DNA from 3 places in the Pseudoalteromonas sp. NH0006-46 genome. Region 2 is predicted to be linked to each of the others. Evidence: predicted binding sites of a transcription regulator. Region 2 holds the regulator's gene; each other region holds the start of a gene.
The links. Region 2 encodes sigma-54, which starts transcription at its own class of promoters, with help from an activator protein. Its sites were predicted from a motif close to GTTGGCACGNNNNTNGNNT; they were not measured.
Positions count from the first base shown of each region.

Region 1: AC27I2_RS16995 (YggN family protein) is a predicted target of sigma-54. The motif match lies at 2,082-2,100, and genes of this name have one in related genera.
Region 3: AC27I2_RS09350 (hemerythrin domain-containing protein) is a predicted target of sigma-54. The motif match lies at 2,077-2,095, and genes of this name have one in related genera.

Region 1 is NZ_BAAJML010000010.1:132,663-138,539, forward strand. Features, by position in the region: gene AC27I2_RS16975 (AzlC family ABC transporter permease) at 1-438, shown strand, start outside; gene AC27I2_RS16980 (AzlD domain-containing protein) at 435-734, shown strand; gene AC27I2_RS16985 (glutathione peroxidase) at 957-1,454, shown strand; gene AC27I2_RS16990 (PA3496 family putative envelope integrity protein) at 1,571-1,756, opposite strand; gene AC27I2_RS16995 (YggN family protein) at 2,138-2,935, shown strand; gene AC27I2_RS17000 (hypothetical protein) at 3,831-3,971, shown strand; tRNA gene AC27I2_RS17005 (tRNA-Ser) at 4,185-4,275, shown strand; tRNA gene AC27I2_RS17010 (tRNA-Ser) at 4,326-4,418, shown strand; gene AC27I2_RS17015 (RNA-binding protein) at 4,728-5,216, shown strand; gene AC27I2_RS17020 (aminotransferase class V-fold PLP-dependent enzyme) at 5,200-5,877, opposite strand, start outside.
Region 2 is NZ_BAAJML010000001.1:247,387-253,263, forward strand. Features, by position in the region: gene mgtE (magnesium transporter) at 1-685, opposite strand, end outside; gene AC27I2_RS01090 (HPr family phosphocarrier protein) at 795-1,067, opposite strand; gene rapZ (RNase adapter RapZ) at 1,111-1,956, opposite strand; gene ptsN (PTS IIA-like nitrogen regulatory protein PtsN) at 1,976-2,428, opposite strand; gene hpf (ribosome hibernation promoting factor) at 2,433-2,720, opposite strand; gene AC27I2_RS01110 (RNA polymerase factor sigma-54) at 2,747-4,246, opposite strand; gene lptB (LPS export ABC transporter ATP-binding protein) at 4,316-5,041, opposite strand; gene lptA (lipopolysaccharide transport periplasmic protein LptA) at 5,038-5,574, opposite strand; gene lptC (LPS export ABC transporter periplasmic protein LptC) at 5,564-5,877, opposite strand, start outside.
Region 3 is NZ_BAAJML010000003.1:359,829-365,705, reverse strand. Features, by position in the region: gene AC27I2_RS09360 (TonB-dependent receptor) at 1-865, opposite strand, end outside; gene AC27I2_RS09355 (hypothetical protein) at 1,113-1,526, shown strand; gene AC27I2_RS09350 (hemerythrin domain-containing protein) at 1,614-2,039, opposite strand; gene AC27I2_RS09345 (tetratricopeptide repeat-containing diguanylate cyclase) at 2,234-4,153, opposite strand; gene AC27I2_RS09340 (RluA family pseudouridine synthase) at 4,384-5,877, opposite strand, start outside.

The sequences.
Region 1 (5,877 bases), on a different contig from region 2:
GTCAGGCATAAAGTGATTGATCAGCCAATGCGCTGGCGTTTACCTGTTAGCTTTGTATTAACCGATGAATTATTTGCCTTTTCTCACCACCGCAAAGCTTATCGCACACAAGTGCGTTTAGTTTATGCGCTAAGTGCAGGCTTTAGTTTTTACATTGCATGGAATATTTGGACATTAATAGGCATTGTTGCAGGCTCTATGCTTCCCGATTTAACTAACTTAGGGCTCGACTTTGCAATTGCAGCTACTTTTATTGCCTTAGTTATCCCAGGTATTAAAAATGCCGCATCTTTAGTCACTGTTATTGTTGCAGGTGTTACTGCTACATGGTTAAAAAGCACAGGGTTTGAGTTATGGCTAGTGTGCTCCGCATTATTAGCAATGAGTGCTGGTTATACAACGGCAAGACTTTCAGCTAAAAGGGAAACTAAACCATGATGACCACTATCTTACTTATGGCCTGTATTACATTCTTTACCCGTTACTTGTTTTTACACCGCTCACTACCTTTTAAAGTAGGGCCCAAAATGCAGCAGTTTTTGAGCTTTAGCGCACCGGCCGTTCTTACTGCTATTTGGGTACCTATCGTATTTTTGAACGACGAAGGCATAAATTTGCATTGGCAAAACCCTTATTTAAGTGCCGCTATTGTAGCCATTATTGTTGCTTATAAAACGCATAATATTTACTACACAACACTTGCTGGTATGGGCTTGTTTCTAATTTTAAATTAAGGTTTATTGACCTCTTAAAATTAAATATTTCGCAGCCTAGGCTCTCCACTCTTTGTTGCCTACATAGATGTAATCCAAGGGTGTGAGAAGGGCGCGGAAACCTTACTCACTTTTTACTTAGAACACGGGTTTTTATACCTCACGGCACGATTAAATTTTATACTTTATGTAACCCTCTTACCGCGTTAAAATATGCTCCAACAAAAAAAACAAGAAGCCACTATGCAAAAGTTTCATCAATTAAGCGCAACAAGCCTACAAGGACAACCTCTAAACTTTGATGACTTTGAGGGAAAAGTTGTCCTCATTGTTAATACAGCAAGTAAATGCGGGTTTACCTACCAATACGCATCTTTACAAGCGCTTCATGAGAAATACGCCAGTCAAGGGTTAGTGATTATAGGTTTTCCGTGCAATCAATTTGGCCAACAAGAGCCAGGGGATGCCTCGCAAATAGAGCAAGGGTGCTTAGTAAATTACGGGGTCAGCTTTTTAATAGCAGGCAAAGTTGATGTGAATGGTAAAAATGCACACCCTGTATACCGATTTTTGAAATCAGCATTACCGGGGTTTTTAACTCGAAAAATAAAATGGAATTTCACCAAATTTTTAATTGCAGCCGATGGCACGCCAATTAAACGCTATGCCCCTTTTACTAAGCCAGAAAAGTTAGAGCTAACGATACAAAAAGCATTAACTAAGGCTAAAAGCGCGCAGTAAAAAGTAATAAAGAGGCAAATAGCCTCTTTATTGCCAATGTAACAACCTATTAAGCGTACATGCCTGTACACTTAACCGGCGGTTATTTATTGGTAGTGTATTTATACTAGTGCAATTTAATCGATGTAATCGCTTAAGTCATCTTCGCCTAGATTTTTACGCAAACGTTTTTGCTCAAGGTAGTCTTCCAACTTTTTCTTAACCTTTTGCTTGTTTTTATCGTGTTGATTTCGACCGACCATTTCGTATTCGTCTTCAACAAAATCATCATCTAGCGCATCGTAACTAAATGTCTTACCCACAACCCACTCCATAAAGTGTTTGAGACCAATTACGCTTTAATTAATGTAATTGGTAAATTAAAAAATTTAACACCAATATGCTGTGCAAATTAGCATCAAAGTAAAGCCACAAAGCTATAGTAAATAGCCTTCATGTCATTAATGTGAATAAATAGCGCTAAATTGCAATTGTGGAAAGTGAGAGTTTTTTATCGTATCGATAAATTTTTTTTATAAATTTATATTCGTTGGTTAAATTCGCCAAAATATAGCCTAATAATAAAAACAAAACAGACCATCAACCCCAACAAAAAATATAAACCATTGCTTTTGTTAATAAAAAAATAGTGGCACCAAACTTGTTATTAGTTATTTGTTATCAACAAAAAATAGAGTCATCAAATGAAAAAATTACTATTAGTTAGCGCATTAATCTGTACACCTGTTGCTATGGCACACAACGACAGCGATTCAACAATTTCATTTAGCAACGATCAATGCGATGTGGAGTTTAAAAATGATGTTCGCATTAAGCCAAACGAACTAGAAATTTTTACAGCAAAAAACCAAGCTATGCAATTTAACAATAACGGCGATTTAATGGTAAATGGTGAGTTTGTTGCACTTAATAACTCACAACGCCAAGCACTTACTCAATACTCCGATAGCTTACGCACACAGTTACCGGAAGTCGCTAATATTGCATTAGACGGTGTAAAAATCGCCGGTGTCGCTTTAGAAGAAGTAGGCAATGCGTTTAACATTAACGGCTTAGACGGTATGTCGTCGTTAATGGACGATATACGCTTGGAAGTAGAAAACACGTTTTATCAAGAAGGCACCTTTGTTATGGGCCAGCAAAGTTTTAACCAATTTGGTGAAAACTTTGAACACCAGTTTGAAAAACAAATAGAAACTGCCGTTGAATCAGCAGTCATGCAATCTATGGGCAGTATATTGGTCGCGCTTGGATCTGAATTATTAGGTTCGGGTGGTGATATGGATGCATTTGAAGAGCGCATGGAAAACATGGGCGCACAAATTGAAGAAAAAGTAGAGTTACACGCAAACAATTTAGAGCAACGCGCTAATTCACTGTGCGGTAATTTTGCTGAAATTGCAAAACAAGAAGAGCAGCTAGTAACGTTAGTTCCTGAGCTAGAAGGGTATCAATTATTTACCTTTAAACACGTTAAATAACCCGCACTTTATTCTCCCTATTTAACATCCCTTCAGCAGCATTTTATTGAATGCTGCTTTTTTGTATCTGCTTTCTCTCTTTTCCCTCGTTTATGTTGTTCGGCTCAGATTACGGGGCATTGGTCTGGTTAGCACTTGCCTTAGTAAACAGCTTTGTGGCTTTATACAGATACAGACTTCGTTCACCCTTTTACCTATTTAAATAATAAGTATAAAAACAGCGTCATTACGTTAGCTTTATCACTTTTAACGTTTTTATAAACTTAAATTTAGCTCATACGCCTTACTCTGTTTTTGATAACACTAGCGCTTTAACCACCCAATTTAGAGTCGCTGCGCAAGGCTAAAGTATTCAGTAAACGATTAGCTCTTAAATTAATGCCCTTAGCAAAAAGCTGAGCGGCTCCATCCCCAGTTAGACACGTTTAAACGTAACTAACACTAAAGCGCCTACCTTAAAGTAGGCGCTTTTTATTTACTAAAAGCCCCAACATTGAAAAAATTATATTTTTAGGTCAATTAATATTTTAAATATTAAATTAATAACGATTTTTTATTGCACTGAACACTCCTATCAAGCGCCATGAAAAATGCTATGAACATCACAAGTAAAAACCAAAATAAAATAATCTGAATAATTACCCAATAAAAATAATGGAATATGCATAAATAAAAAGCAAAATAAAAAATAACCCTTATTTAGCAACAGCTTAAACAATATAAAAACAATATAAAAATCAAAAAATAGAAAAAACACAATTAAACACTTAGTTAACAAACGTCAATTCAGATAAATATAACTAATGCCTCACATGTAATTTTTATCGTTTTATTTTTGTACGTTTCGCATGCAAAATGCGCATGTTTTCAACAAACCTAAACCCGGAGCCAAGTGATGAACCCTATAAATACATTAAACCAAACAGCAAACACACAAATTGCAGTTAAACCAACTAACCGAAAAGCAAAAATGCTAGCCAGACTTAATACGCTTGGTAAAAAACTAGCACTTGGCGGCGCAGCTCAGTACAAATAATCATCCAACCATGATTATTTTTTGGTGCAGCCAACACCCAACCACTAAAAACCTTTTTTAGCTCCCTTTGTTTGCTGCAACCTCTTTATTTTATTAAAAATAGTATCAATTCCCCTCTATTTACAAAAAAACACGCATTTACGTCTATTTTTTAGGCAAACAAACATTTTGCTATTTACACACCCCCTCCACCTAAGTATTATTCTGCGTCACGGAGAGATGGCAGAGTGGTCGAATGCACCGGTCTTGAAAACCGGCATAGGTTTGTAGCCTATCTAGGGTTCAAATCCCTATCTCTCCACCATATTCTAGTTGGTGGTTTTTTAATATCATTAACACAACCGGTTATGCGTTGGAGAGGTGTCCGAGTGGCCGAAGGAGCTCCCCTGCTAAGGGAGTATAGAGTTTGTAGCTCTATCGAGGGTTCGAATCCCTCCCTCTCCACCATATACTAGATATAAACCACTTAATTGTGGTTTTTTTGTGCCTGAATTTTAACTCCGTTAACAACGGGGAGGGTGAGAACCCTCGACAGGGTTCGATAAAGTCTCGGGAACAGTTTAGGCCGCTGCAAGCGTCACGTAGCGGTTGATTACATGGATGTAAGCAAGTCTATCCCTCCCTCTCTACCGCATACTAGATTTAAACCACTTAATTGTGGTTTTTTATGACTAAAATTTATTAAAATTAAACAAATTGTAACCCGTTATAACTTAGTGCATTATTAATAAAACTATAGCCACTTCAGGTTTCGCTATGAACCGATTCATATTGTTAATTACATGCACAGCGCTACCTTTTTTTTCTTTTTCGCAAAATACAACGGTATACAAGTGTGTAATTAAAGGCGTTCCTACCTTTAGCCAAACACCGTGCGCAAAAAATGCGGAAGTTATCACTGTAAAAGAAACAAACATTATTGAAGCCTACAAAAACAGTACGCCAAGTAACAACATTACAGACTCTTCAGTAGATAACTTTTTAGAAGTTCAGCAAATAGAGCGTGAAATAAGCAAACTACAATTAACGCTTAAACAAACAGAAAAAGCCTATCAAGAGCAAGTACAGCAAGCCAGCTATGTAACACAAGATCAAGCTAACCGTTTAGGCGCTTCTTCTATTGCTGACGCCATTGCAAAAAAAACCGCACCAATTACTAGCGCCTATGAATCAAAAGTTACGCGTACACAACAACAGATAGATGCTTTGCGTCAACGTAAGCAGTTACTTAGTCAAATTCCTTAAGGGCTTGCTTTATGATTTTGATCAGCGCGTTGATATCTTCTTTAGTTGTATAAATATGTGGTGAAACTCTCACTCCGTATTTGCGCTCATCAACGCTAATGTTTGCTTTGCTTAGCGCGGTTAATACCTGCAGCTGTTTTTTATCAAAAAACAAAATAACTGTTCCACTGCATTGGCTGCTATGTAATGGCGATACAACAAATTCACTTAAATGCTGATGAATATCCGAAATCATCGCTAGATTGTGCCTTCTTACCTTGTTCGCTGTTAGCTCTGCAAAATAAGAAATACTATGGGCAGCAATTACATAAGGCGCAACAGAGGGTGTTCCCCCCCAGAATCGAAGTGCGCTATGGTGATAAGTAAAATTATTAATATTAAACTCAAAGGGGTTTTCGTGAGAAAACCACCCTACATCTTTAGGTTTACACTGTGCTAGTTGGTCTTTATTAATCCATAAATAAGCAGCACCGGGTCCACCGCACAACCACTTAACACTCGATCCAATCATGAAATCGGCATCAAGTGTCGTTAAATCCACAGGCAACACTCCAGCAGATTGCGCCACATCAATTATTGAAAGACTATTAGTAGTCTTACTGCGCAATACAATATCGTTTATCGGTGCTTGCACCCCCGTATTTGAATAAACATGGCTTAC
Region 2 (5,877 bases):
GTTCGAATAGTTGTGCAACTTCACTTTCATCCATAGATATTGGAATTGACTCACACTCTTCATCCATTAAATCACGAACAATTTTTTCAGGTGAATTAGTCAGCAATGTACTCAGCGACAAAGCACCAATAAAGCAGTTATGTTTATCAACTACATACAGATCATCTGTGCCTTCAGGTAACTCTCCACGAAGTCGAATGTAGCGCAGTACTACATCAATGGTAACGTCTGGACGAATAGTTACCGTATCGGTATTCATGAGTGCGCCGGCAGAACGCTCTTGATAAGACAACGCCTGTGTTGCGCGCTCCCTGTCTTGAATATCCATAGCGCTAACAACGTCTTTATAAACGGTGTCAGGCAAGCTACGTAACACTTCGCCTAAGTCATCGTGCCCCATATCTTCAGTAGCGGCAGCAATATGCTCAGGTTCCATTTGGGCTATGATGCCTAAACGTACGTCTTCTGATAACTCTTCTAGTACGTCCCCTTGAACATCAGGGTCAACAAGTTGCCAAAGTAATCGACGAATTTTATGAGGAGACGACTCCAATAATAAAGCAGTATCACATGGGGCGGTTTTTGCGAGCATGCGTCTAACTTGAACAAACTGGCCACTATTAAGTGACTTAGTCACTTGTTTTAGTTGTTGTAGTGGGTAGTCTTGTTCAAAAGCTTCGGGCATTGGCGTCCTTTATTTATATTGTAACTGTTACTTAGTGGGTGGGAGAGTACGAACTATTAGCCAGTTATTTTTGATTATAGTTATTTTATTTAATTGTTAAAAATTAACGTTACTCTTGCTCGTTAAATCGTTGCGAAATAAGCTCTCCAATGGCATTTAAAGCTTGTTTTGCATCAGGTCCTTCACATACCACTTTAACTTCTTTACCTTGGCTACTTTCAAGAAGCATCAGTGCTAATACACTATCACCAGCAGCTTCTTTGTCATCTTGAAATAAAGTGATTGAAGCATCAAATTTAACAGCAAGTTGAGCCAATACTGTCGCGGCTCTGGCATGTAGCCCTAATTTATTTTGTATTAAAAAAGTGTCTTCTATGCGCATACATTACTCTATCAAAGCTGAACAGGTTATTAGTTTATATAAATTATTTTTCTTGTTCTCTGTGGCGTATTTTTACATTAGGGTGTGTAACTGCAAAGCTTTCACCAATTGTTTGCGCTAAATATACAGAGCGATGTTGTCCGCCAGTACAACCAATAGCAATCGTTAAGTAGCTACGGTTATTGCGTTCTAAATGAGGCAACCAGGTTTGCACAAAAGTTTGTATTTGCCATGTGAACTTTTGAACTATGCTGTGGCTAGCTAAATAATCTTTTACTGGCTGGTCTAAACCATTGAGTGGTTTTAGTTCAGGCTCCCAATGTGGGTTAGGTAAAAAACGTGCATCAAATACGTAGTCTGCTTCTTTAGGTATACCATGTTTAAAACCAAATGATTCAAATGTGACAATCAGCTGCTTGTCTTTTTTACCTAATATTTTTTCACGAATCGATTCAGCGAGTTGATGAACACTCAAGTCGCTGGTATCTATCATGTAATCGGCACGAGTAGTTAGCACGTCAAGTAGTTCTTTTTCTTTTTTTATGGCTAAATCAAGCGGAAGCGAATCGATTGATAGAGGGTGCAAACGTCTTGTTTCTGAAAAACGTTTTATTAATGTTTGATCTTCACTGTCTAAATAAAATAGTGTTGGTTTTGTAAAACCCGGTAAATATTCAATAATGTGATTAAATTCATCTTGTTCTTTTGGCAAGTTTCGCACATCGATGCTAACGGCGATTTTATCGTAGTTATCAGAAACGCTTCTTACCAAAGAAGGTAATAAATTTACAGGGATGTTATCTACGCAATAATAACCTAGATCTTCAACAACGCGTAAAGCAACCGACTTACCAGAACCAGAACGGCCACTTATGATAATCAACTCCATTAATCACCCTTTAAATTTATTACGATTGGTCAACAATAATTTGATACAGCTCGGCGTCCGATTTAGCACAGCGTAGCTGTTTGCAAAATTCTTTGTTTTTTAGTTTATCAGCTATCGTCGCTAGCGTCTTTAAGTGTTGCTGGTTATCACCATCAGGTACGATGAGTGCAACAAAAATATCAACTGGTCGATTATCTATAGCATCAAAGTTAATCGGTGTTTCACTTACTAATACTAATGCTAAAGGTTCTTGTGCGCCGCTCATTCGACCATGTGGAATAGCTATGCCTCTTCCTATTCCTGTGCTACCTAGCTTTTCGCGAGTTAATAAAGCGCCCAAAATATCTTGTTGAGACAAATACGGTAATTTATCGTGAGCAAGCTCGCTAATAAATTCTAAAATTCTTTTTTTACTATTAAAAAGGACCGCAGCTTTGCTGCAGTCCTGGCATATAAGTGAACTTAGTTTCATCATATTAGTGTCGAGCAAGCTTCTCTTTGTGTTTAATTACTTGACGGTCAAGCTTATCAATCAATGAATCAATCGCTGCATACATATCTTGATGTTCAGTGGATGCGAATAATTCAGCGCCACTTACATGAATAGTTGCTTCTGCTTTTTGATTTAATTTTTCTATATCAAGAATGACATGAACATTATTAATATGATCAGAGTGCCTTTCTAGCTTCGCAAATTTGGTATTTATATAGTCTCTTAATGAATCAGTTAGTTCTACATGACGACCAGTTAAATTTAGTTGCATAAGCATTACCCTCTTTGTTTAGCGTCTTAGATCAGGCTCTTTCGCTGATTTGACGGTGGAATAGCAAGAGATTCGCGGTATTTTGCGATTGTCCGTCTTGCTACTTTAATTCCTTGCTCAGCCAATATATCCGCAATTTTGCTATCACTCAATGGTTTTGCTGAGTTTTCTGCTGCGATTAATTTTTTGATAAGTGCTCGTATCGCTGTGGATGAACATTCTCCACCATTTTCCGTGCTTACATGGCTTGAGAAAAAGTATTTAAGCTCAAATATTCCACGCGGTGTGTGCATGTACTTTTGAGTCGTTACGCGCGAAATTGTCGATTCGTGCATTTCTACCATTTCGGCTACATCATTTAAAACCATAGGTTTCATGGCTTCTGGACCGTGTTCAAAAAAGCCTTGTTGTTGTTTTACGATACAGTTAGTTACTTTTAAAAGTGTGTCGTTTCTGCTTTCTAAACTTTTAATAAACCATTTAGCTTCTTGTAAATGTGAGCGAATAAACTGGCTATCACCGCTCGACTTAACTGTACGCGACATTGCAGCATATTGGCTGTTCACACGAATTTTTGGCATGCTGTCTGGGTTTAGTTCAACAACCCAGCGGCCTTTAATTTTCTTAACTGACACATCTGGTATTACATATTCAGACTCTTCTCGCACTATTGTGTCTGCAGGCTTTGGGTTAAGCGTATGAATAAGTGTCATTACTTCTTTAAGCTCATCTTCTTTGAGCTTCGTTTTTTTCATTAATGTACGGTAGTCGCGAGCAGCTAACAAATCTATGTGCTCGGTTAAAATCATTTTTGTTTCGTCAATAAAAGGGGTGCCTTTATCAAATTGATTTAACTGAATACACAAACATTCTTGTAAGCTTCGTGCTGCAATACCAACAGGGTCAAATAATTGAATACGCTTTAAAACGGCTTCAATTTCATCAAGTTCAACCTCAACGTCATCGTCGTTATCTTGATTAAAGCTCTCTAAAATTTCTTCACAGCTGAGGGTTAATATGCCTGAGTCGTCCACGGCTTCAACTATTGCAATAGCAATCGCTTCATCCGTAGGGCTAAATGGCGTTAGTTGTAATTGCCACATTAAGTATTCGTGAAGGGTTTCAGTCGATGCACCTTGATAAATAGACTCATCTTCAGGCATGGGGCCTGAAGACGATGCTGGGGCGGCACTCATGTACTCATCCCAGCTAACGTCCATTGCCATGTCGTCACTGACGGTATCTTTTGCTAGGGCTTCACCACTGTCTTGTTCATACTCACTGGGGGCTTCATCTGCAGATGCACTTACTGTCACTTCATCATTATCTGCTTTTTGCTCATTTTTGCCTGCAAGGTCATCGGCATAGTCTTGCTCCTCAACCTCAAGTAATGGGTTGCTGTCGAGCGCTTCTTGTATTTCTTGCTGAAGATCCAATGTGCTTAATTGCAGCAAGCGAATAGCTTGTTGCAACTGAGGTGTCATTGTAAGTTGCTGGCCCATGCGCAGCTGTAGTGATTGCCTCATGTATCTCTAACAATCCTTTTAAGTTGTTATAATTAATACTAGCAGATGCATACAAATAAGGCGTAAATGTTACAGCCTAAATTGCTCGCCTAAATATACATCGCGTACAGTTTTATCGTTTAATACGTGTTCAGGGGTACCAGAAGCAATCAGTTCCCCATGAGAAACTATGTAGGCTTTTTCGCAAACATCAAGGGTTTCTCTTACATTATGGTCTGTTATTAATACACCAATACCACGGTTTTTAAGGTGTTCAATAATTTTTTTAATATCCAACACTGAAATAGGGTCAACGCCGGCAAACGGTTCGTCTAATAAAATAAACTTTGGATCTGCAGCTAAAGCACGTGCAATCTCTACTCGGCGACGCTCTCCGCCCGATAGTGCCATACCTTTGCTATCGCGAATGTGTTGAATACTAAATTCATCCAATAGATTATTAAGTGTATCTTCTCTGGCTTGCTTAGTGAGCTCCTTTCGAGTTTCTAAAATAGCCATTAAGTTTTGATACACGGTTAACTTTCTGAATATAGACGACTCTTGCGGCAAGTAGCCAATGCCTAATCTAGCACGACTGTGCATAGGTAAAAGAGTAATATCGTTCTCGTCGATAGATATTTTACCTTTATCGCTAGGGACTAAGCCTACAATCATATAAAACGTGGTGGTTTTACCGGCACCGTTAGGACCAAGTAAGCCCACAATGCTGCCGGCTTTAACTTCTAAGCCTACATTTTTAACTACTTCTCGGCCTTTGTAGCTTTTGGCTAATAGCTCTGCTTTTAATGTACTCATGGCTTACCTTTATCGCTTTTTTTTGGCTCCACAGGTACTAAAATGGTGTGCACGCGATCCGTTGAGCTTTCATCTTTTTCGGCGCTAATGAGTTGTTGCTCAATATCGTAGGTAATGCTTTTTGCATTCATTTTTTGCCCAGCTTGAGAGACCTGTGCATTTCCAATTAATGTTAAAAAACGTTTAGAAACATCGTATCTAACTTCATTAGCGCTGGCGCTCATTATTGTGCCGTCGGCTTGTTTTTCTTCAAAATAAGCGGGTGTACCTGTAGCAATTAACAGTTGCTTGTTATCACCCAATTCATCGCGTTTATGCACTTCTAGGCGGTCAGCGGTAATTTTTCTGTCGCCATGAATAATTTCAACGTTTTTTTCGAATATACCTACATTTTCTTTCAGTTGACCTTCTTGCTTATCAGCACTAATAGAAATTTGATTTGCAGCAAGTGGCGCCGTTGGTTCAGCAGCATTTGCACCGAGTGCAAGTATAAATGTTGGAATAATAAAGAGTGTTAATAGTTTATTGGTCATAATAAATAGTTCGCGTATGGTTAATTAGTTTTATCACTTCGGTTTTTAAATCGGCTTCGAGGCCTTTACCGGTGATCTTTAAATTGGGTCCTGTAACAATGACAGGTTGTTCTGATTGCATCGTTAGTAATTTTATATCTACCTGAATATTATCAGCATTTATTTTATCTATCATTGCGTTATCAGTTAAGTTACTAGCAACAACGTTACCTTCTAGTATTAATTGTCTGCCTTCGTATAGTGTTGCTTCGTTAGCGTTAATTCGCCACGTTTGTTTGTCGTTATAAAGCGTAAAAATGGGTT
Region 3 (5,877 bases), on a different contig from region 2:
GTACTGTACTGCCATTTGCTTGTACGCCTTGGCCGGTAATATAAAGGCCATGATCGATAAGTGCTTGAGTAGGGCGGTTAATACCGGCGTTGTCGGTAAATTCAACTTGGTATAGTTCAAAGTTAATATCCCAGCTACTTTTGTCATCTGGTAATATTCGTAATGCAGCAAATAAGCTGTCGCTTTTAGTGCCCGAATAATCATAGTAGCTACCATGATCAAGGTGCTCATAGCTTACTCTAAAGCCTACTTTGTCTTTGATTATTGGGGCTGTAAAGTCAATTTGCGCACTGTATTGATCCCAACGGCCTGCTGATAAGCTCGCTTTACCCTTACTTTCGTCAGTCGACGCTTGTTTAGAGTGTAAATTAACAAACCCACCATTACGCTGACTCGAACCGAATAAAACAGGTGGAGCGCCTTTAACAACATCTATCTGTTCTATAGAGTTGAACGATAAAGGAACACCAAAACCGTTGTTTCCTGCTTGACGACGTGTTCCATCTTGAAAAAGCTCACCCAATTGGCCACGAATAGTAGGTAAACTTGGCGCACCAAATCCACTTGCAGAATAGGTGTTTGGGCTTACTGCTAATACGTCTTGTAAAGTAGTAATGTTTAGTTGCTCTATTAACTCGCTTGAAATAGGTGTTACTGAGCGTGCTATGTCTTGCAATGCTAAATTATCGCCAAAAGGGCCGTCAATTGTTTCATTTTTAACAGAAAGTCCTTGAGACTTTATAACTTGGCCTGCCACTTCAATATGCTCAATCGAATCTTGTGCTTGCGTTTTGTCAGCTGCAAAGGCTACAAGGGGAGTGTTTAATATAGTGGCTAAGGATAGTGCTAAGTATGCGTGTTTCAAGCGTTGTCTCTCTAGTGTAATTAGTTACTGGCGATAAAGACCGAAAGGAATAAAAATATCTTTCAATCAAAGTTTAACTTTTTTAATTTTTAGAATGGATGTTTGCAAATTATGCTTATTATAGTCTTTAAACGTTAACTATTGTTGATTACCAATTCGTATTAAATCTTAATAGTCTGAAATTAATCATAGCTTATACGGTCTTGTTCAATTCTTGGTTTATTTATATATTTTTAAAGGAAATTTTATGACAGGTTCTTTAAGTAGCGATGTTCAAAGCCGTTTACAGTGGTCACTTTTGTCGCTTCGTTTAGGTGTTTTTATAGTAATGATAATGTGGACTCTCGATAAGTTTGTGAATCCGGGTCATAGTGCACGTATATTCGAACACTTTTATGGGATTAGTGGCTCTACTGACGTTGTTGCTTATGTATTGGGCGCGCTTCAGCTTATTTTAATGTTGGCATTTTTAGCAGGGATCAAAAAACGAATTACTTACGGTGTGGTTTTTATAATGCATGGTTTGTCTACGTTGTCATCTTATAACCAATACATAGATGGGTTTAATAACTTATTATTTTTTGCAGCGTGGCCAATGTGGGCAGCATGTTTTGCGCTGTATTTATTACGTGATCAAGACATTAAATTCACAGTAAAGTAGAGCGCTTATACAAAAAAATGGTTATAAGCCAATTAGCTTATAACCAAAAGTACACAGGGAGGTGTATGAATTTGTTACCTGCAATGGTTAGTGCATTGCGTCGTTGTATTTATCGCCTAGGCGCTCTTTTTGCCCTTCAGACAGCGCTTTACCCGCTAGCTGAAATACCTCATGTTCTTCTTCATCTAAATGATGATGCACTAAATGATGTAATTTTTTAGCCTCGACCAACCATGCCGACGAGCTCATTTCGGTGTCTTCAAGTTGTTCAATTAATTCGTCTATTTCGTGGTGTTCGGCAACGCTGTGACGGGCTTTTTCTTGCGTTAAGTCTTCACAAATTAATGGATTATAAAAGTAGCGTTCTTCAAATTTGGCATGTTCTTCTAGCTGCGTTTTTAGCTCATCCATTAAGCTGTGGCGTTTTTGTGTATCGCCTTTTGTTTGAATAAGCGCATCAACTAATTCGCGTTGTTTATCATGGTCATTACGTAGTGCTTCAAAAATATTCATAAATCTTCCTAATTAATTACGTTGCTTGTAACGATTGAAGCAAACGTAGTGCCATAGTGTAACTTTATGAAATTACTTGGTTTTATATTTGGTGTGTTTGTTAGGCTGTTTTATCTATGTATTTTTTACAGACAAGAGGGTGAAATAATTTCTCACTTACCAAGCGTGCTAAAATTTGCTAAACCCTAATGTATCTAGGGCTGCTCTACATTAACTTGATTGCGGCCACTTTGTTTGGCTTTATAAAGAAGCTCATCAGCATGAATGATGAGTTTTTCAAGTGAGCGATTAGAAGAGGTGCTAATTGCTGCACCTGCGCTAAAAGTAATGGTTTCTGCGTTTTTTAAGTCTTGTATTTCACTACAATAATTAATTAGCGCATTAGCAATAGAATCGAATGTTGCTTCAACACTTTTTTTATCTACTGTGTTTAAAACAAATAACCATTCTTCACCACCATAGCGGCCAAATTGGTCATCATCGTCGAGTACACTTTGTGCTGCACGCGCAAAGGCAACAAGTACTGCATCACCTACATCATGGCCATAAGTATCGTTGATATGTTTAAATAAATCTAAATCAACAATAGCAATAGTTGCGTTGCTTTGTTTAAGTGTATTAGCGGCTTTTTTCATTATACCGCGTCGATTAAAACTTTTAGTTAAATAGTCTGTTAGCGCCATACTGTAGTATTTTTTACGCTGAAGTACCTGTTTATAAATGAGTAATAACGACACAATAACTAAAATAAATGCAATTGTTGCGCTTAAACGCCAAATAATTTTTTGTTGATATTCTTCTTTAGCAAGTAGCTCATTTATGTTTTTGTCGTATTCTAATTGAAGTATTTTTTCTTCTTTTTCTTTCACTTCAAATTTTATTTGCAGTGTTTTAATGTTTGTTTCGCTGGTGGCTTCGTAATGCTTTTTCATAAATGTAAGCATTTGCTCCATAGCATCAAATGCATCGTCTGTTTTGTTCAGGTTTCGTTTTAATTGATATCGCTTTTGAAGAAATTCAGCTTTGTAAATGCTGCGGCTAAAGTCGTCTAACATCGAAAATACTTGATCATTCATTTTATCGGCTTTTTCAGGTAAGCCTTGTTTTGAATAGATATCTAACATTAAGATCATTGTTGCTAGTTTCATATCGCCTATTTCAGCTGCACGGGCAACTTTAAGGTTTTTATTTGCTAGGGTTAAAGCGTCTTCATAGTTTTCTTGTTTATACAAAATGTTAGCAATTGAATACTGTGCAAAAGAAAGTCCTTTTTGCATATCAACTGATTCAAAATAGGCGAGTGCTTTATCAAAATAAATAAGTGCTTCTTGTAGCTTGTTTATTTCAAGTAATACGTTACCTAAACTCCAATAGGCTTTTGCTGTATATAAGCCATCTTGTGTTTGCTGGTAAGCAACGAGTGCTTTTTTAGCGTAAATAATGCCTTTTTCTTTTTCGTCTAAGTAATTATAAGCGTCGGCTATTTTTCTATAGAAGTAACCTTGCGATGCAATATCATTTTTTTGAATTGCTAGCTCTAATCCGTCAAGTGCAACACTTAAGGTTTTTTTTAGGTCATCTGTTTCTGTATAATAAAACGCGAAGGCTTTTAATATGATAATTTTTTCGGCGGGTGTAGATTGCGCATAACGCGTTTCTAATTTTTTAATAACATCGCTTGCTTGTTTGAGCTTTTTTTTCAAGCTCAGTAATTTTAGTTGTGACTCTAAAAATAGTAGTAAAATGTCGGGCTGTTTAGGCAGTTGTTGATTTGCTAAATACTCATTAAGGTGGGCATTTAGCTCATCATACTTTTCTTGTCTAAAAAGAAGCTCGGCATAAATGGCAGCGGATTCTAAATGTAGTGAGTTACTATACTTTAATTTACTCAGTTCATACGCTTGAGTAATTTGTTTTTTGTTTTGCAGGTAATCAAGCTTATCGGTTCTTACATTTTTAATAAGTACGCTTACGGCTTTTTGGCTTAACTCAATGGAGGACGTATTTGCAGAGTTAGCAGTACTTTGAAAAGTGGCAAGTAAAAAAAAGATAACGACAACCGGCTTAATCACTGCCCTGAGGTAGCTCATTTGCGTTTGTATATTTATCATCATGTTATTCCCTTACCAATTTAGTATACGTTACTTAATACTACGACAACGCTCAGTTATTTAAACTGTGTGCGTAAAATTACACCCAAAATGTGTAGCTAATAAAATATAAATAGATGTTTTCACGGCGTTAATCATGTAATCACATTATCATAAAAGTTATTTTAAAAAATATCTACGTCCATAATCTTAGTATTAGCACGGTATTAAACGCATAATTTAATGCTTAATTATTAAAAATCAGCGGCAACTTTAAACTCTAATCGTTCATGAGTAATCGGGTGTGTGAACGCCAAGTACTCAGCGTGCAGATGTAATCGGTCTGCTTTTTTACCATAGTGTGTATCACCAACAATAGGGGTATTTAAACCCAAAACATGTGCACAGTGCACTCGCAATTGATGTGTGCGGCCTGTTTTAGGATATAGCTGCAAGCGTGTTGTGTTGTTTTTTCGCTCAAGCACTTGCCATGTTGTTAGTGAAGGCTTACCTTTTTGGTAACACACTTTTTGGCGCGGTTTATCATCAAAGTCTGGTGTAAGGGGTAACTCTATAGTCCCGCTTTCTTGCTCTATGTTGCCGTCGACTAAAGCAACGTAGCGTTTTTCTATTGTGCGCTCAATAAATTGTTTTTGAATGGCTTTATGTGCCCGTTTATTTAGGGCAATAATTAATAGCCCGGAAGTAGACATATCCAATCGGTGCACAATAAGTGGGCCTGTAGCCTCTGGAAATTGTGTTTTCATACGCAAAAATACAGAATCGTCTATGGTAATGCCGGGTACCGATAAAAACTCTGCCGGTTTATTCACTATTACCAAATCATCATCTTGATAAACAACAGCAAGCTCTTTACCTTGTGCCGGGTTATTGAGAAGCGGGCTCGGTTCTACGTTTAAACCTTTTAACATGTGGCCCAAAATAGGTTGGCATTTACTAAAGCAAGAAGGGTAGTAGTTTTTATGTTGCCTAACCGCTGATTTTGGCGGCGCTCCCCACCAAAATTCACCCATAGCAATAGGCGTTAATTTATGTTTAAACGCATGCTGAAGTAACTTAGGCGCTGCGCAGTCACCTGCTCCCGATGCTGGCGTGTGCTCAGGTAATTTAGCAAAGATAGCATTAAGGTCTTCTGTTTCGCCCTCAATATTAAGAAATTGATACTGGGCAAATAGCATTTTTTGTAAGCTTTTAGAGAGTGTTTTACGGCGTTTTTTTAAATGCTCAAGCTCATCGTCTATTTTGCTATGCGCTTGTTCAAGCGTGACTAGCTGTGTTTGCCATTTTTGCTTTAATGCCTGAAGCTGTTTTTTTTCTTCAATACTCTGAGTTGCCAGCTTTTTTTTGAGTTGCTGAATTTTAGTCTTACTCGATTTTTTTTCAGCGTCGCTGCGTTGTTTTTTCCGCTTTTTTCTACTTTTTTGCATTAAAGCATGCTGCGCTTGCAGTTCTTTTTCAAAGCCTTCGTTGGCTGTTGCTAATAACTGGCTTATGCTTTTTAGCTGCTCACTGTGTTCAAGCTCGTCTATTTGCGCGTTTATGTCATTTATTATTTTACTTTTGGCTAAGTAGTTTTCATCGTTCAATTGCATACTTGAAATAGGGGGAACAAAGTCAATGCTGGCTTTGTCTGCATCAACTTGCCCTGAGTAGGCTGCTAAAAAACCAAGTTCGTTTTGCTCATTTTTAACCACTAATACGCCAAACATTTTACCCGCGTTTTCAGC